3 regions of the Mesorhizobium sp. M0140 genome follow, and region 3 is predicted to be linked to each of the others. Evidence: predicted binding sites of a transcription regulator. Region 3 holds the regulator's gene; each other region holds the start of a gene.
What was found. Region 3 encodes PhoB, which activates phosphate uptake and scavenging genes when phosphate is short. Its sites were predicted from a motif close to TGTCATNNANCTGTCAT; they were not measured.

Region 1: a site for PhoB is predicted at 2,055-2,071, ahead of olsB (l-ornithine N(alpha)-acyltransferase). Genes of this name have one in related genera too.
Region 2: a site for PhoB is predicted at 1,368-1,384, ahead of phnF (phosphonate metabolism transcriptional regulator PhnF). Genes of this name have one in related genera too.

What each region holds. Positions count from the first base shown of each region.
Region 1 covers NZ_JAMYTM010000023.1:339-5,047, forward strand. Annotated here, with positions in the region: gene NKJ37_RS21810 (response regulator) at 1-1,954, shown strand, start outside; gene olsB (l-ornithine N(alpha)-acyltransferase) at 2,135-3,010, shown strand; gene NKJ37_RS21820 (trimeric intracellular cation channel family protein) at 3,125-3,757, opposite strand; gene grpE (nucleotide exchange factor GrpE) at 3,871-4,506, opposite strand.
Region 2 covers NZ_JAMYTM010000023.1:56,667-61,375, reverse strand. Annotated here, with positions in the region: gene NKJ37_RS22090 (carbon-phosphorus lyase complex subunit) at 1-213, opposite strand, end outside; gene phnH (phosphonate C-P lyase system protein PhnH) at 217-828, opposite strand; gene phnG (phosphonate C-P lyase system protein PhnG) at 828-1,289, opposite strand; gene phnF (phosphonate metabolism transcriptional regulator PhnF) at 1,422-2,171, shown strand; gene NKJ37_RS22070 (zinc-binding alcohol dehydrogenase family protein) at 2,451-3,467, opposite strand; gene NKJ37_RS22065 (ABC transporter permease) at 3,534-4,499, opposite strand; gene NKJ37_RS22060 (sugar ABC transporter ATP-binding protein) at 4,496-4,709, opposite strand, start outside.
Region 3 covers NZ_JAMYTM010000003.1:50,889-55,597, reverse strand. Annotated here, with positions in the region: gene pstA (phosphate ABC transporter permease PstA) at 1-721, shown strand, start outside; gene pstB (phosphate ABC transporter ATP-binding protein PstB) at 739-1,557, shown strand; gene phoU (phosphate signaling complex protein PhoU) at 1,584-2,291, shown strand; gene phoB (phosphate regulon transcriptional regulator PhoB) at 2,308-2,997, shown strand; gene eglC (endo-1,3-1,4-beta-glycanase EglC) at 3,461-4,709, shown strand, end outside.

The sequences.
Region 1 (4,709 bases), on a different contig from region 3:
GGCCGACCGCATGTGGGAGATGCAGGAGAGCGATGAGCGCTTTCGCGGCCTGATCGACGCGCTTGGCGATCTCGTCATCCATCGCGACCGCGATGGCTACATCGTCTATGCCAACAAGGTCTTCGCCGATCTCGTCGAGATCGACCAGCGCGACCTTGCCGGCAAGACCCTGGCAGAACTGGGCATCGAGGTCGGCATGGTTCCCGATGCCGCCTTTTCCGACCATGAGTGCCTGAGTTCCACCGATGTCTCTATCAGCACGCCGAGCGGGCAGCGCTGGTTCTCCTGGATCGAACTGTCGGTGCGCGACAAGGACAGCGGCGCGGTTTCGCACCGCGCCATCGCCCGCGACATCACCGCCCGCAAACGCGCCGAATCCTCGCTGATCACCGCACGCGAACGGGCCGAATATGCCAGCCAGGCCAAATCGCGCTTCCTCGCCACCGTCAGCCATGAAATCCGCACCCCGATGAACGGCATCATGGGGATGGCCAGGTTGCTGGCCGACACCAGCCTGTCGCCGGAGCAGCAAACCTATGTCGGCGCCGTCTCGACCTCGGCCAGCGCATTGCTTGCCCTGATCGAGGATCTTCTCGACTATTCCAAGATCGAAGCCGGGCGTTTCGACCCCGAGCCGCAGCCGATGTCGGTGCGCGAGATCGCCGACAACATCATCGAATTGCTGGCAGCGCGGGCTTTCGCCAAGGATATCGGGCTGGGTTGCCATGTCGAACCCGACGTGCCGCAATTGATCACCGCCGATCCGGGCAAGGTGAGGCAGGTGCTTCTCAACCTCATCGGCAACGCCATCAAGTTCACCGACAGCGGCGGCGTGCTGGTGAGCATAGCACGCGCACGCACCGAAACCAGCGACCGCATATGCTTCACCATCGCCGATACCGGTCCGGGCCTGCGTGATGCCGACCTGGAGCGCATTTTCGAGGAGTTCGAGCAGGCCGACGGCACGTCGACACGCACACATGGCGGGGCCGGCCTCGGCCTTGCCATCTCCAGACGCCTGGTGGCCGCCATGGGCGGCACGATCTCGGTATCCAGCCGGCTCGGCCAGGGATCCGAGTTCGTCTTCGAAATCCCTGCGATAGCGGCCACCGAAGCGCCGCAGGGCCACCAGAATGCTCTCTCGGGCAGACGCGCGGTGATCCTGTCGAAGAACGCCGTCGAGGCCGACGCCATCGCCCGCACCATCCGCGCCAATGGCGGCGCGGTCGACATCGCCACCACTGCCGCACAGGCCGCGCCTTTCGCCGCCGGCTGCGATGCGATCCTGGTCGATGCAGCGATGGAAGAAGGCGACGGAAGGCTGCTCAAGCGCCTGCGCCAAAGCGGTTTCTCCGACTGTGAGGCGATCACGCTGATCGCGCCGACCGATCGCGGCATGCTTGGCGAGTTCCGAGCCAGCGGCTACGCAACCTTCCTGGCCAGACCGGTGCGTGGCGGAACACTTCTGCGTGTGCTGTTGAGCAGCCATGCTCCGAGCCTCGGCCCGCCGCAGCCGGAAAGGCGCGGCGCGCCGACGCTGCGCGCCATCGGCAACCGCCAGCGCGGCCTGTCGGTGCTGATCGCCGAGGACAATGACATCAACGCCATGCTGGCCCGCGCCACGCTGCTGAAGGCCGGGCATCGCGTCAAGGTGGTCGGCAACGGCAAGGCCGCCGTCGAGGCTGTCACCGGCGCCGCGCACAAGGACCGCTTCGACGTGGTCTTGATGGATCTCCACATGCCGGTCATGGACGGGCTGGACGCGATTGCCGCCATCCGCCGCCATGAGGAAGAAAGTGCAGTGCGGCCGGTGCCGATCATGGTGCTGTCGGCCGACAGCCAGGAAAAGACCCGTCATGCGGTGTTGGCCCATGGCGCCAGCGGCTTTGTCACCAAGCCGCTCGACCCCGAGGCGCTGGTCAATGCCGTCGAGGGGCAGGTCGTCGCGGCCTGAGCTTTCCACCGCCATTCGGCACGGGCGATCACTTAAACGTAGCCGGTTGATCGTATTCGCCAGCCGACGAAGTATTGCCCATGACGTCGTATCACGGTACTGTCACAATCCTGTTGCACCTACACCGTATCCCCGTGCCAAGAGGGATGGCTCGAAGGAGAATCACTCGTGCATACAGTTATGCCGGAATGTGACACTCGGCCGAACGCCAGCAGCGCTTTGCTTGCCGGACGTAACGTCGATTCCGTCATAAAGGGCGCTGCGCTGGGCCGTATAGGCAATCTTGAAGTGCGGCTCGCTCGCAACGAGGCCGAGATCGCGGCCGCGCAGGAAGTGCGCTACCGGGTGTTCTACGACGAACTTGGCGCCAGGAAGGACCTGTTCCAGGCCCATGACCGCCGGGACGCCGATCGGTTCGATCCGCTCTGCGACCATCTGCTGGTTTTGGACACCACGCTTTCCGGTCCCGAACATCGCCGCATCGTCGGCACATATCGGCTGCTGCGGCAAGAAATCGCGGCCACGGCCGGTGGCTTCTATTCCGAAGGTGAATTCGAGCTGACCAAGCTCATCGCCCGCCACCCCGGCCAGCGCTTCCTTGAACTCGGCCGCTCCTGCGTGTTGCCGGAATACCGCTCGAAGCGCACCATCGAGGCGTTGTGGCAAGGCATCTGGGCTTACATCAACCATTACGAAATCGGTGTGATGACCGGCTGCGCGTCCTTTCACGGCACCGTGCCGGCGGCGCATGCCGAGGCGCTCACCTACCTAGCCCACCACTGCCGGACGAACTCGGCCTGGGACGTGCGCGCGGTGTCCGGGCGCTATTGCTCGATGGATCTGATGCCGATCGAGGCCGTCAATGCCAAGGCGGCGATCGCCGCGATGCCGCCTTTGGTCAAGGGCTATCTGCGCGTCGGTGCCCGCATCGGCGATGGTTGCGTCATCGATCGCGAATTCTCGACGGTCGATGTGTTCGTCGTGATGCCGGTCAAGGAGATCGGCGCACGCTACGTCAACTATTATGGCGGCGAAGCCCAGCGCTTCGCGGCGTGAGATTGAGTAGGCAGTAGGCAGTAGGCAGTAGGCAGTAGTGATGACGCCACGATTAAGCTCCTGTGACTACTGATTATTCCCTATTCCCTATTCCCCATTCCCTATTCCCTCTCTTCACGGAATATCTTCCGGCCGCCTGCCGGGTCGGCTCTTGTAGGACGGAAACGACCAGCCGAATTTGAGCGCACCACCGCGCACGAGGAACGCCGCCGCAAAACCGGCGAGGTCCGAGGCGAGCGGCGGCAGTCCGGCAAGTTCGCCAAGCGTGTAAAGGCCGGCACCCGCAAGGGCCGCCGTAACGTAGATTTCGGGCCTGAGCAGCACCGATGGCTCGCCGGCGAGGAGATCACGCAGAATGCCGCCGAAAGTGGCGGTGAGCACGCCGGTGATGACGGAGACGACCGGCGAACCGGTAATCGCAAGCCCCTTGGCCGCGCCCATCACCGAAAAAGCGGCGAGCCCGACGGCGTCGAGCCAGAGCAGCCATTTCCAGCGCGATTCGACACGATGCGCGCTGAAGAAGACCAGCACCGCAACCGCGGCGCAGACCAGCACATAGCCGGAGTTGGCGACCCAGAAAACCGGCAGGTTGAGGATAACGTCGCGAAGCGTGCCACCGCCTATCCCGGTGACGCTGGCCAGGAACAGGAAGCCGATAATGTCGAGTTGCTTACGCGAAGCCGCCAGCGCCCCGGTCGCCGCGAAGACGGCGACACCGGCATAGTCAAGAAGCGCGATAGGGTTCATGAGGCCAAGGCAGTAGGGATTAGGGATTAGGGATTAGGCAGTATGAATAGCACGAAGCCGCGCGATTGATACGACTGCCCTAGTTTCCTACTGCCTACTGCCTATCCCCTGCCTCACGCATCTTTCTCAGCCTGTTCGTTCACCGGCCCCGGCTCAACCGGTGCTTCAGCGGCGACGAACTTTGGCCCGCCCTTGGCGACGCCCACCATGGCCGGGCGCAGCACGCGGTCGCCGATCGAATAGCCCGGCTGCACGACCTGGACCACGGTGTTGGCCGGGACATCCGGATTGGGCACTTCGAACATCGCCTGGTGGAAATTGGGATCGAACTTCTCGCCTTCAGGCGCGAGCTTCTTGACCCCATGCCGTTCCAGCGCCGACAGCATGGCGCGCTCGGTGAGGTCGACGCCTTCGATCAGCGCCTTGAAGCCGGCGTCACCCGATGCTTTGGCCTCGGCGGGAATCGCATCCAGCGCGCGGCGCAGATTGTCCGACACCGACAACATGTCGCGGGCGAAATTCGCGACCGCGTAGGTGCGCGCATCGTGCACATCGCGCGCCGTGCGGCGCCGCAGGTTTTCCATCTCGGCCGCCACGCGCAGCGCGCGGTCCTTCAGCTCTTCATTTTCCTTCAGCAGCCGCACAAGGGCTTCATAATCACCGTCGGTGCTGCCTTCCGTGCGCTCGGCTGTGGGCTCGGTCGCCTCGACTTCATCGGGCGCGCGTTCGTCTTTTGCCTGGTCGCTCATCGCCGTTTCCCGTCAATCTCGAATGATGTGGATTTTGTGCCCGATATCGATGTTTGGCGGCCAAAAATCAAGGGGTAAGCGACTATGGAAGCCGCCGGCCAAGGCGGGACAATGACAGGCAAGACATTTCGACTTTAATTCAAATTTTACCTTAACCGCCGGCTTTGCTTGCCACACAGGCATGATGGGGGAACCATTCTCTT
Region 2 (4,709 bases), on a different contig from region 3:
CAGGTCGCCGCGCGCCTGGACGATTGCGAGTGCCGCCAACTCTCGGTCGTAGAGCGAGCCTTCGCTCATCACCCGATCCACGCCGAGCGCCAGCTGCTCGACGATCTGGTCGAGGCGAAGGGCCGGCACCGAACGGTCGCCGCGTCGGCGGTCGGCAAGCAGGCTGTGGGCGTTGGCGATTGCGGCTTCGCCACCTTTTACCGCGACATACATTTTTTACGCCTCCATTGTCTTGATGCGCGTCGTGCGCGGCAGGCAGGCAATGCCATCTGATGTGGCGAGTATGATGTCGACGCCTCTGGGAAAGCGCTTGATGTTCTGCTTCCACTGCTCGACGAAATGGCGCGGCATCTGTGCCGGCGCGATCGTGGCGCTGGTTTCGATGCCGGGACCTTCGAGCAACAGCGGCGTGCCGGACACGAGATCGCCGACTTGCAGGATCAGCGTGGTCGAACGGTCGGGATAGTCCTGGGTGCCCTGCGAAAAACCATCGAGCGACATCATCTCGGCCGGGGCCGCGATGAAGGCGAAATGCGCATCGGCCGGTGTGTTGGCCAATGGCGCGCCGGTGTGGAACCCAAGCCAGGGTCTGATCGCGGTGGAAGCTTGCAGGGTCTGGTCGAGCCAGAGCGGGGTGTCGTTATCGCACAGCGCCAGTGCGATGGCGCCGGCGGCCGCCGAGAGCGGCGCCGGCGGGCGGGCGAAGGCCGGCAGCGGCTGCACGCTGCCTGGCCGCGCCATTGCGTCCATGACGGCGCGGAACACCGTCTGGGCATTGAAGACCGGATCGGCGAAACCGCCCTCTATCGATTGCGCTGCAATGTCCATCAGTCTTCTCCGCGAACCATGGTGAAGAAATCCACCTTCGTTGCCGCCGTCTCGGCGCGGCGTTTTTCATGCGCTGCGGTCAGAGCCGACCGCAGGGGCGCTATCAGTCCGGTCTCGACTTCATTGCGGCGGGCAGGATCCTGCCACAGCGCGTCGGCGATGGCCGCCAGCTTCGCCTTCTGCTTGTCGCGGCCAAGCGCATAGCAATGTCCGACCTGCCCGGAGGGCAGCCGGACGGTGGCGCGGGTGACGGTCGCCTCGCCGACGTTGAAGGGCGCGCCGCCGCCGCCGATGCGGCCGCGCACGGTGACCAGCCCGGTCTCGGGGCCGCGCAGCAGTTCTGCTTCCGAAGGCAATCCGGCTTCATTCCAGAGCCGGACGATGTCATCGCCGCTGGATTGCGCCAGTGTCGCCATGGCGGCCTTGCGCTCGGCCTGGTCGCGGGCTTCCTGTCCTCGCATCAGCAGCATTCCTCTTTGTCAATTTGTCTATTGATATAGACAACTATACAAATTATACCTATTATCTAACGCGTGTCCATGACGGGTGGATGACAGCGATATAAGACTGGGCGCTGGAAGGTTGGGGCAATGATAGTCGGGCGGCTGGCAGCGGACAGCATCGAGCGGCGCAGTGGCGTTTCGCTGTGGCGGCAGATCGCCGACAAGATCCTGCATGCGATCGCCATCGGCGATTTCACGGAGAATGCAGCGTTGCCGCCGGAGGTGGCGCTGGCAGAACGCTATGGCGTCAACCGTCACACGGTGCGCAGCGCCATATCGGCCCTTGTAAGGGAAGGCGTGCTGCGGGCCGAGCAGGGGCGCGGCACCTTCGTACTGTCGCGCAAGCGGCTGTCCTATCCGATCGGCGCGCGCACACGCTTTTCGACAGGGCTGCAAGGGCAAACGACGGAACGGCACATCGTCCTGCTCGCCTCGTCGATCGAGCCGGCCAGCCAGCGCGTTGCCGAGGGCCTTGGCCTTGCCAGGGGAGCCGATGTGATCCGGTTGGAAACGCGCGGCGAAGCCGACGGACGGCCGGTGTCGCGTGCTGCCGGCTGGTTCGAGGCCCGGCGCTTTGCCGGCATCGATGCCGCGATGGCGCAAACCGGCTCGATCACCGCATCGCTGGCGCGTTTCGGCATCGACGACTATCTCCGGCAATCGACCGTGCTGTCGGCGCGCCATGCCGATGCGGCGGACCTTGCCGACCTCGACCTGCTGCCGGGCGCCATCGTGCTGGTCACGGTTGCCGTCAACGTCACGCCGGACGGCCAGCCGATCCAGTTTTCCGAGTCGCGCTTCCCGGCCGAGCGGGTGGAGCTGAAGCTGTCGGCGCTGTAGCTAACGTCGTCATCCTTGGGCGAAGCAGGAGCGCAGCTCCGTCGCGGAGACCCAAGGATCCATGCCGCGATCTCGGGCGAAGAGCGCAGCGGCGCAGAATTCTGCACCGAAGCAACGCTCTCAGGTCACGGCATGGATCCTATGGTCTGCGCCGCGTCGCTTCGCTCCTCGCTCCGCCATAGGATGACGAAGCGATGGATGTTGCGGCTAGTCGCCAAAGCATCAGATCTACCAAGTTGGGCGCTCAACGATCTCCGAATTCGTGTCGAACAGGCGCCTCTATCCGACCTCGATCACAGCCTTGATCAGGCCGGATTTCTCGTGTGCCCAGCGGGCGAGATCGCGCGGCGTGCCGGCGAGTGTGGTGCGGTGTGTGACGAGCTTGGCCAGGGGCACGGCGCCGTTGCGGATCGAGGCGGCGACGTGATCGAAGTCGGCGCGCAGCGCGTTGCGGCTGCCGATCAGCGTCATCTCGCGCTTGTGGAATTCCGGATCGGAAAAGCTGATGTCGTCCTTGACGACGGAGACCAGCACCAGCGTTCCGCCATGCGCGACATGGGCGAAAGCCGACTGCACCGATTGGGTGTTGCCGGTGGCGTCGAAGACGACATCGAAGCCTTCGCCTGATGTCGCTCCCTTGACCAGATCGGGCACCGCGCCGCGCGAGCCGTCGAGGGTCTGGAAACCAAGCTCGTTCGCGGCGAAGGCGAGCCTTTCACTGCTCATGTCGAGCAGCGTCACGTCGAGCCCGGCGATGCGGGCGAAGATGGCGGTACCGAGCCCGATCGGGCCAGCGCCGATGACCAGCGTGCGGGCGCCAGGGTCGGCGCGAGCGCGCCGCACGGCATGCGCTCCGATGGCCAGGAACTCGACTGCGGCGGCGTCGGCCAGCGACAGGCCGTTGGCCGGATAGAGATTTTGCGCCGGCACCAGGATCCGTTCGCACATGGCGCCGTCGCGATGCACGCCCAGCACCTCGATCCTGACGCAGCAATTCGGCTTGCCGTGCCAGCAGGCGATGCACTTGCCGCAGGAAAGATAGGGGTTGATGACGACCGGCTCGCCAACGGCAAGATCGACGCCGTCGCCGGTCTCGAGGATCGTTCCCGACACCTCATGGCCCATGATGCGGGGATAGGCGAGGAATGGGTGCTTGCCCTCGAAAATGTGGTAGTCGGTGCCGCAGATGCCGACATGGCTGACCGCCACCAGCGCCCAGCCGGCAGGCGGTGCCTCTGGTGAAGGCCGGTCTTCAAGGACAAGATCGCCGGGCGAACGGCAGAGGACGGCTTTCATGCGCTAATCCAGTCATGAAATCGCCGGCCCGTTGGTGTGGCGAACCGGCGGTTGATTGCGGGGTCGCTACTTGCCGCGGCGGCGCAGGCCGTCGAAGTAGACGATGATGATGATCAGCGCGCCGGTGATGATGCGCTGCCAGAACGAGTTGACGTTGAGCAGGTTGGCGCCGTTGTTGATGGTGGCCAGGATGAAGGCGCCGAGCAGTGGTCCGTGCACCGAGCCGACGGCGCCGAACAGCGAGGTGCCGCCGATGACCGAAGACGCGATCGCCTGCAGCTCCCAGCCCTCGGCCTGCGTCGGGTTGCCGATGCCGATGCGGGCGGCCAGCAGCACGCCGACAAAGGCGGCGCACAGGCCCGACAGCGTGTAGGCCATGTAGATGGTGCGCTGGACATTGACGCCGGACAGACGCGAAGCCTCGGCGTTGGAGCCGACCGAAAACAGGTATCGGCCCCAGCGGCTGTGGTGCAGGAAGATATAGGCCGGAATGCCGACCAGGATCACCATCCAGAACAGGTTGGGGATGCCGATGAAGGAATTGCGCGAGAAGGCGGTGAAGGTGTCGCTGTTGATGTTGATCGAATTGCCGTTGGTCATCAAAAGGCCGATGCCGCGCAGCGAGGTCAGCGTTGCCAGCGTGATGATGAAGGGCGGCAGGCCCATCTTGACGATGCCGAAGCCGTGGAACATGCCGATGGCGACGCCGACCAGCAGCGTCACCAGAATGGCGAGCCAGATGGGGAAGCCGGCATTGATCATCATGGCCACGACCACCGTGGCGAAACCGACCACGGCGCCGACCGACAGGTCGATGCCGCCGGTGATGATGACGAAAGTCTGGCCGACCGCCATGATGGCGATCATCGAGCCCTGGCGCAAGAGATTGGCCATGTTGTTGGCGGAGGCGAAGCTCGTCGTCGCCACGGAGAGAAGGATCCAGAGCAGAACCAGCAGCGCCAAAAGCGTCAGCCCAAACAGGACATTATAGTTGCGCTTCGGTTTTTCGACGGCAATCGCCTCGGTGCTCATATCTGTCCTCCCAGCTTTTCTTGTTTCTCGGCGAGCGCCTGAGTGAGAATATCCTCGTGGCTGGCGGCGTGAAAACCGTGCGTCGCCACCAGTTTGCCGCGCCGGAACACGTGCAGCGTGTCGGCGAGTTCATAGACTTCCGGCAGATAGGACGAGATCAGGATGATGCCGGCGCCCTTTGACAGCAGCGCGCCGAACAGGCGGTAGATC
Region 3 (4,709 bases):
CAGCGGCCTGTTCACCTACGGCGCCTCCAGCCGCCCGGAAACCTCGGGCATGGGCGTGGCGATCATCGGCTCGTTCTATATGATGGTGATCGTGTTGCTCCTGGCGCTGCCGATCGGCGTCGCCGCCTCCATCTATCTGGAGGAGTTCGCCAAGAAGAACCGTTTTACCGACCTTATCGAGGTCAACATCAACAATCTGGCCGCAGTGCCGTCAATCGTCTTCGGCTTGCTCGGCCTCGCGGTGTTCATCAATTTCCTGGGCATGCCGCGCTCTGCCGCCTTCGTCGGCGGCCTGGTGCTGACGCTGATGACGCTGCCGACGATCATCATCGCGACGCGAGCCGCACTTGCAGCGGTGCCGCCGTCGATCCGCTCGGCAGCTCTCGGTCTTGGCGCCTCCAAGATGCAGATGGTGTTCCAGCACATCCTGCCGCTTGCCGCGCCCGGCATCCTCACCGGCACCATCATCGGTCTGGCGCGTGCGCTCGGCGAAACCGCGCCTCTGCTGCTGATCGGCATGGTCGCCTTCGTCGCCGATCCACCGACGACGCCTTTCGATCCGGCCACCGCGCTGCCGGTGCAGATCTATATGTGGGCGAACGAGGCCGAACGCGCCTTCGTCGAGCGTATGTCCGGCGCCATCATCATCCTGCTCGTCTTCCTCATGGCCATGAACATCACCGCGATCGTGCTTCGGCGTCGGTTCGAGCGGCGCTGGTAGAAAAAAGGCATCTTGGTATGAACATCATGACCGAACAGTCCCTTGAAAACGCAGTGGGCGACAAGATGAAGTCGAACGAAGTAATCAAAATGCGCGGCGACAAGGTCGGCGTGTTCTATGGCGAGAAGCAGGCGCTGTTCGACGTCGATCTCGACGTCCGCCTGAACCAGGTGACGGCGCTGATCGGCCCCTCCGGCTGCGGCAAGTCCACCTTCCTGCGCTGCCTCAACCGCATGAACGACACCATCGATTCAGCACGGGTAACCGGCAAGATAACGCTCGACGAAGAAGACATCTACGACAAGAACATCGATGTCGTCGAACTCAGGGCGCGCGTCGGCATGGTGTTCCAGAAACCCAATCCGTTCCCCAAATCGATCTACGAGAACGTTGCCTATGGTCCGCGCATCCACGGATTGGCCAAGCGCAAGGCCGACATGGACCAGATCGTAGAGTCGAGCCTGAAGAAGGCGGCGATCTGGAACGAGGTCAAGGACCGTTTGCAAGAACCTGGCACGGGTCTTTCCGGTGGCCAGCAGCAGCGTCTGTGCATTGCACGCGCCATCGCCGTGTCACCCGAGGTGATCCTGATGGACGAACCGTGTTCGGCGCTCGACCCGATCGCCACCGCTCGCGTCGAGGAACTGATCGACGAACTGCGTCAGAACTATACCATCGTCATCGTCACCCATTCGATGCAGCAGGCAGCGCGCGTGTCGCAGCGCACCGCGATGTTCCATCTAGGCTATCTGGTCGAGGAGGGCGCCACCGACAAGATGTTCACCACCCCCGACGACAAACGCACCCAGGACTACATCACCGGCCGGTTCGGCTGAGCTCAGGCATACGAGGGACGAAGATCATGGGTGAACATACCGTCGCATCTTTCGATGAGGATCTGGAGCAGATCAGCCAGCTGATCCGCGACATGGGCGATCTCGCCCGCTCGATGGTCAGTGGCTCGACCAGGGCTTTGCTCAATTCGGACAATGCGCTGGCGCAGCGCGTGGTTTCCGATGATGCCATCATGGATGCACGCCAGCGCGAGCTGGACGATCGCGCCATCACGCTGATCGCCAAGCGCCAGCCAATGGCCAACGATCTGCGTGCGGTGGTCGGTTCGATCCGCATGGCCGGCGACCTTGAGCGCATCGGCGACCTTGCCAAGAACATCGCCAAGCGCGTCGGCACTGTCGGGCTGAGTGTCACGCCGCACGACCTTTCGCATTCGATCGACGCGATGGCGCAACTGGTGCTGATCCAGGTGCAGGGGGTCGTCGACGAGTACGCCGCCGCCGACCCGGCAGCGCTTGCCACGCTCAGAAACAATGACGAACGCATCGACGTCAAATACACCTCGGTGTTCCGCGAGCTGCTGACCTACATGATGGAAGATCCCCGCAACATCACGGCGTGCACGCACCTGTTGTTCTGCGCCAAGAACCTCGAGCGGATCGGCGACCACGTGACCAACATCGCCGAAAATGCCTACTATGTTTTGACCGGCACGCAGCTGCCAGCCAATCGTCCGAAGCAGGACGAGACGGCAATGTCCGCGCCAGCGGCATAACAGGGGTGACCAGCCGATGATCGCACCACGCATCATGGTGGTGGAGGATGAGGAGCCGCTAGGCGTGCTGCTCCGCTACAATCTTGAATCCGAAGGTTACCAGGTCGAGGTGGTGACGCGCGGCGACGAGGCCGAAATCCGGCTGCAGGAGAACGTTCCCGACCTTCTCGTGCTCGACTGGATGGTGCCGGCGGTTTCCGGCATCGAACTCTGCCGGCGCCTGCGAATGCGCCCAGAGACCGAGCGGCTGCCGATCATCATGCTGACCGCGCGAGGCGAGGAAAGCGACCGCGTGCGCGGCCTGTCGACCGGCGCCGACGACTATCTGGTCAAGCCGTTCTCGACGCCGGAGTTCATGGCCAGGGTCAAGGCGCTGCTGCGCCGGGCCAAGCCGGAAGTGCTGTCCAGCGTGCTAAAGGTCGGCGACATCGTGCTCGATCGCGAGTCGCACCGGGTCTATCGCAAGAAGAGCGAGATCCGGCTCGGGCCGACCGAATTCCGCCTGCTCGAATTCATGATGCGCCACCCCGGCCGCGTGTTCTCGCGCAGCCAGCTGCTCGACAATGTCTGGGGCGAGACGATTTACATCGACGAACGCACTGTCGACGTGCACGTCGGCCGGCTGCGCAAGGCGGTCAACAACGGCCGCATGCCTGATGTCATCCGCACCATCCGTGGGGCGGGTTACGCGATCAGGGAAGACTAGGTGGCTGTTCCGTCCCGATAGATCGTGACCGGGAAAACTCGATTAGCACGTGGTCGCCAACAGCCGCGAAGAGTGGAATGTTGCACTCGTCTCATCGATGGGGAGCGAGCACGTGACGCTTTGGCCCAAATGCGGTCATTCGAAACCTGATGAGGATGACCGCTCTTGGCGGTACGTCGCCATCTTGCCCGCAGACTCCGACCAGAAAGCCATGCAAGAATAAATTTGAGTTAACTTAGATATACGTTCGTTAAACGACGTGTGTTCTGCATAAATATACGATTTTACTAAATTGCTTCAATTTACATTGAGCCATCACCTCCTTATTCATTATCCGCCTTCCGATTATTGCGGTCTCGGATCGAATGACGATTCCGTGGAACGATCTCGTTCCTTGCAGCGTTGCTTTGGGAGCGGTCGCCGGACCTTTGACCAGGTCGGACACCATGAGGAAGGATTTCTGATGAGCACGGTCTTAAACGCCAAAGGCATCCCTCTTGCCTACACCGGCGCTTCCACTCATTGGTTCTCGGCCACCGGGTCTGGACCGGAACTGCATGGCACCTCCGGCAACGACTCCTTCTGGGGAGACACCGGCGTCACTGTCACGATCCACGGTGGCGCCGGCGACGACTACTATCATCTCTATTCCACCAACAACAAGGTGGTCGAGGATCCTGGGGCAGGGATCGACACGATCGACACATGGATGAGCTACAAGCTCCCTGACAATTTCGAGAACCTCGTCGTTACCGGCACCAACCGATTTGCGTTCGGAAATGCGTTGGACAACATCATCAAGGGCGGGTCAGGTCACCAGACGCTGGATGGCGGCAAGGGAAATGATGTCCTGATCGGCGGCGATGGCGCCGATACTTTCGCCATCTCCAAAGGTAATGGAAGCGATCTTATCTTCGATTTCGGTGCGACCGATGCGCTCCGCCTTAACGGCTACGATTTCACTTCGTTCGATGCCGTCCGTTCACAGATGGTCCAAGTGGAATCGAACGTGATGCTGAACCTCGGATCCGACGAAATCCTGGTGTTCAAGAATACGACCATCGACAAGCTGCAGCCCACCCAGTTCGAACTTCCGATAGACAAGTCCGCAATGACGCTGTCCTTCTCCGACGATTTCAACACGCTGAGCCTTCGGGACGGGCAGGACGGCACCTGGAATTCCAATTTCTGGTGGGGAGCGCCGAACGGCAGCACGTTGAGCAGCAATGGTGAGTTGCAGTGGTATATCGACGCCAATTATGGCCCGACGAGTTCGGTCCATCCGTTCAGCGTTGAGAACGGCGTCCTCACCATCACCGCCGCGCAGGCGCCGGAGGACATCAAGCCTCTGATCAACAACTACGAATACACCTCGGGGATCCTGACGACCCACGACACCTTCTCGCAAACCTACGGCTATTTCGAAATGCGGGCGGATCTTCCTGAAACAGCCGGAGCCTGGCCGGCGTTCTGGCTGCTTCCGGAGGACGGATCGTGGCCGCCGGAGCTGGACGTTGTCGAAACGCGCGGCCAGGACCCGAACACGCTCTACATGACGGCGCATTCCAATGAGACGGGAGCGCACACGAAGGTTTCGTCAACGGTGAACGTTGCGGATACCGACGGTTTCCACACCTATGGCCTGCTCTGGACGAAGGATGAGCTTGTCTGGACCTACGATGGTGTAAAGGTCGCTCAAGCAGCGACGCCGG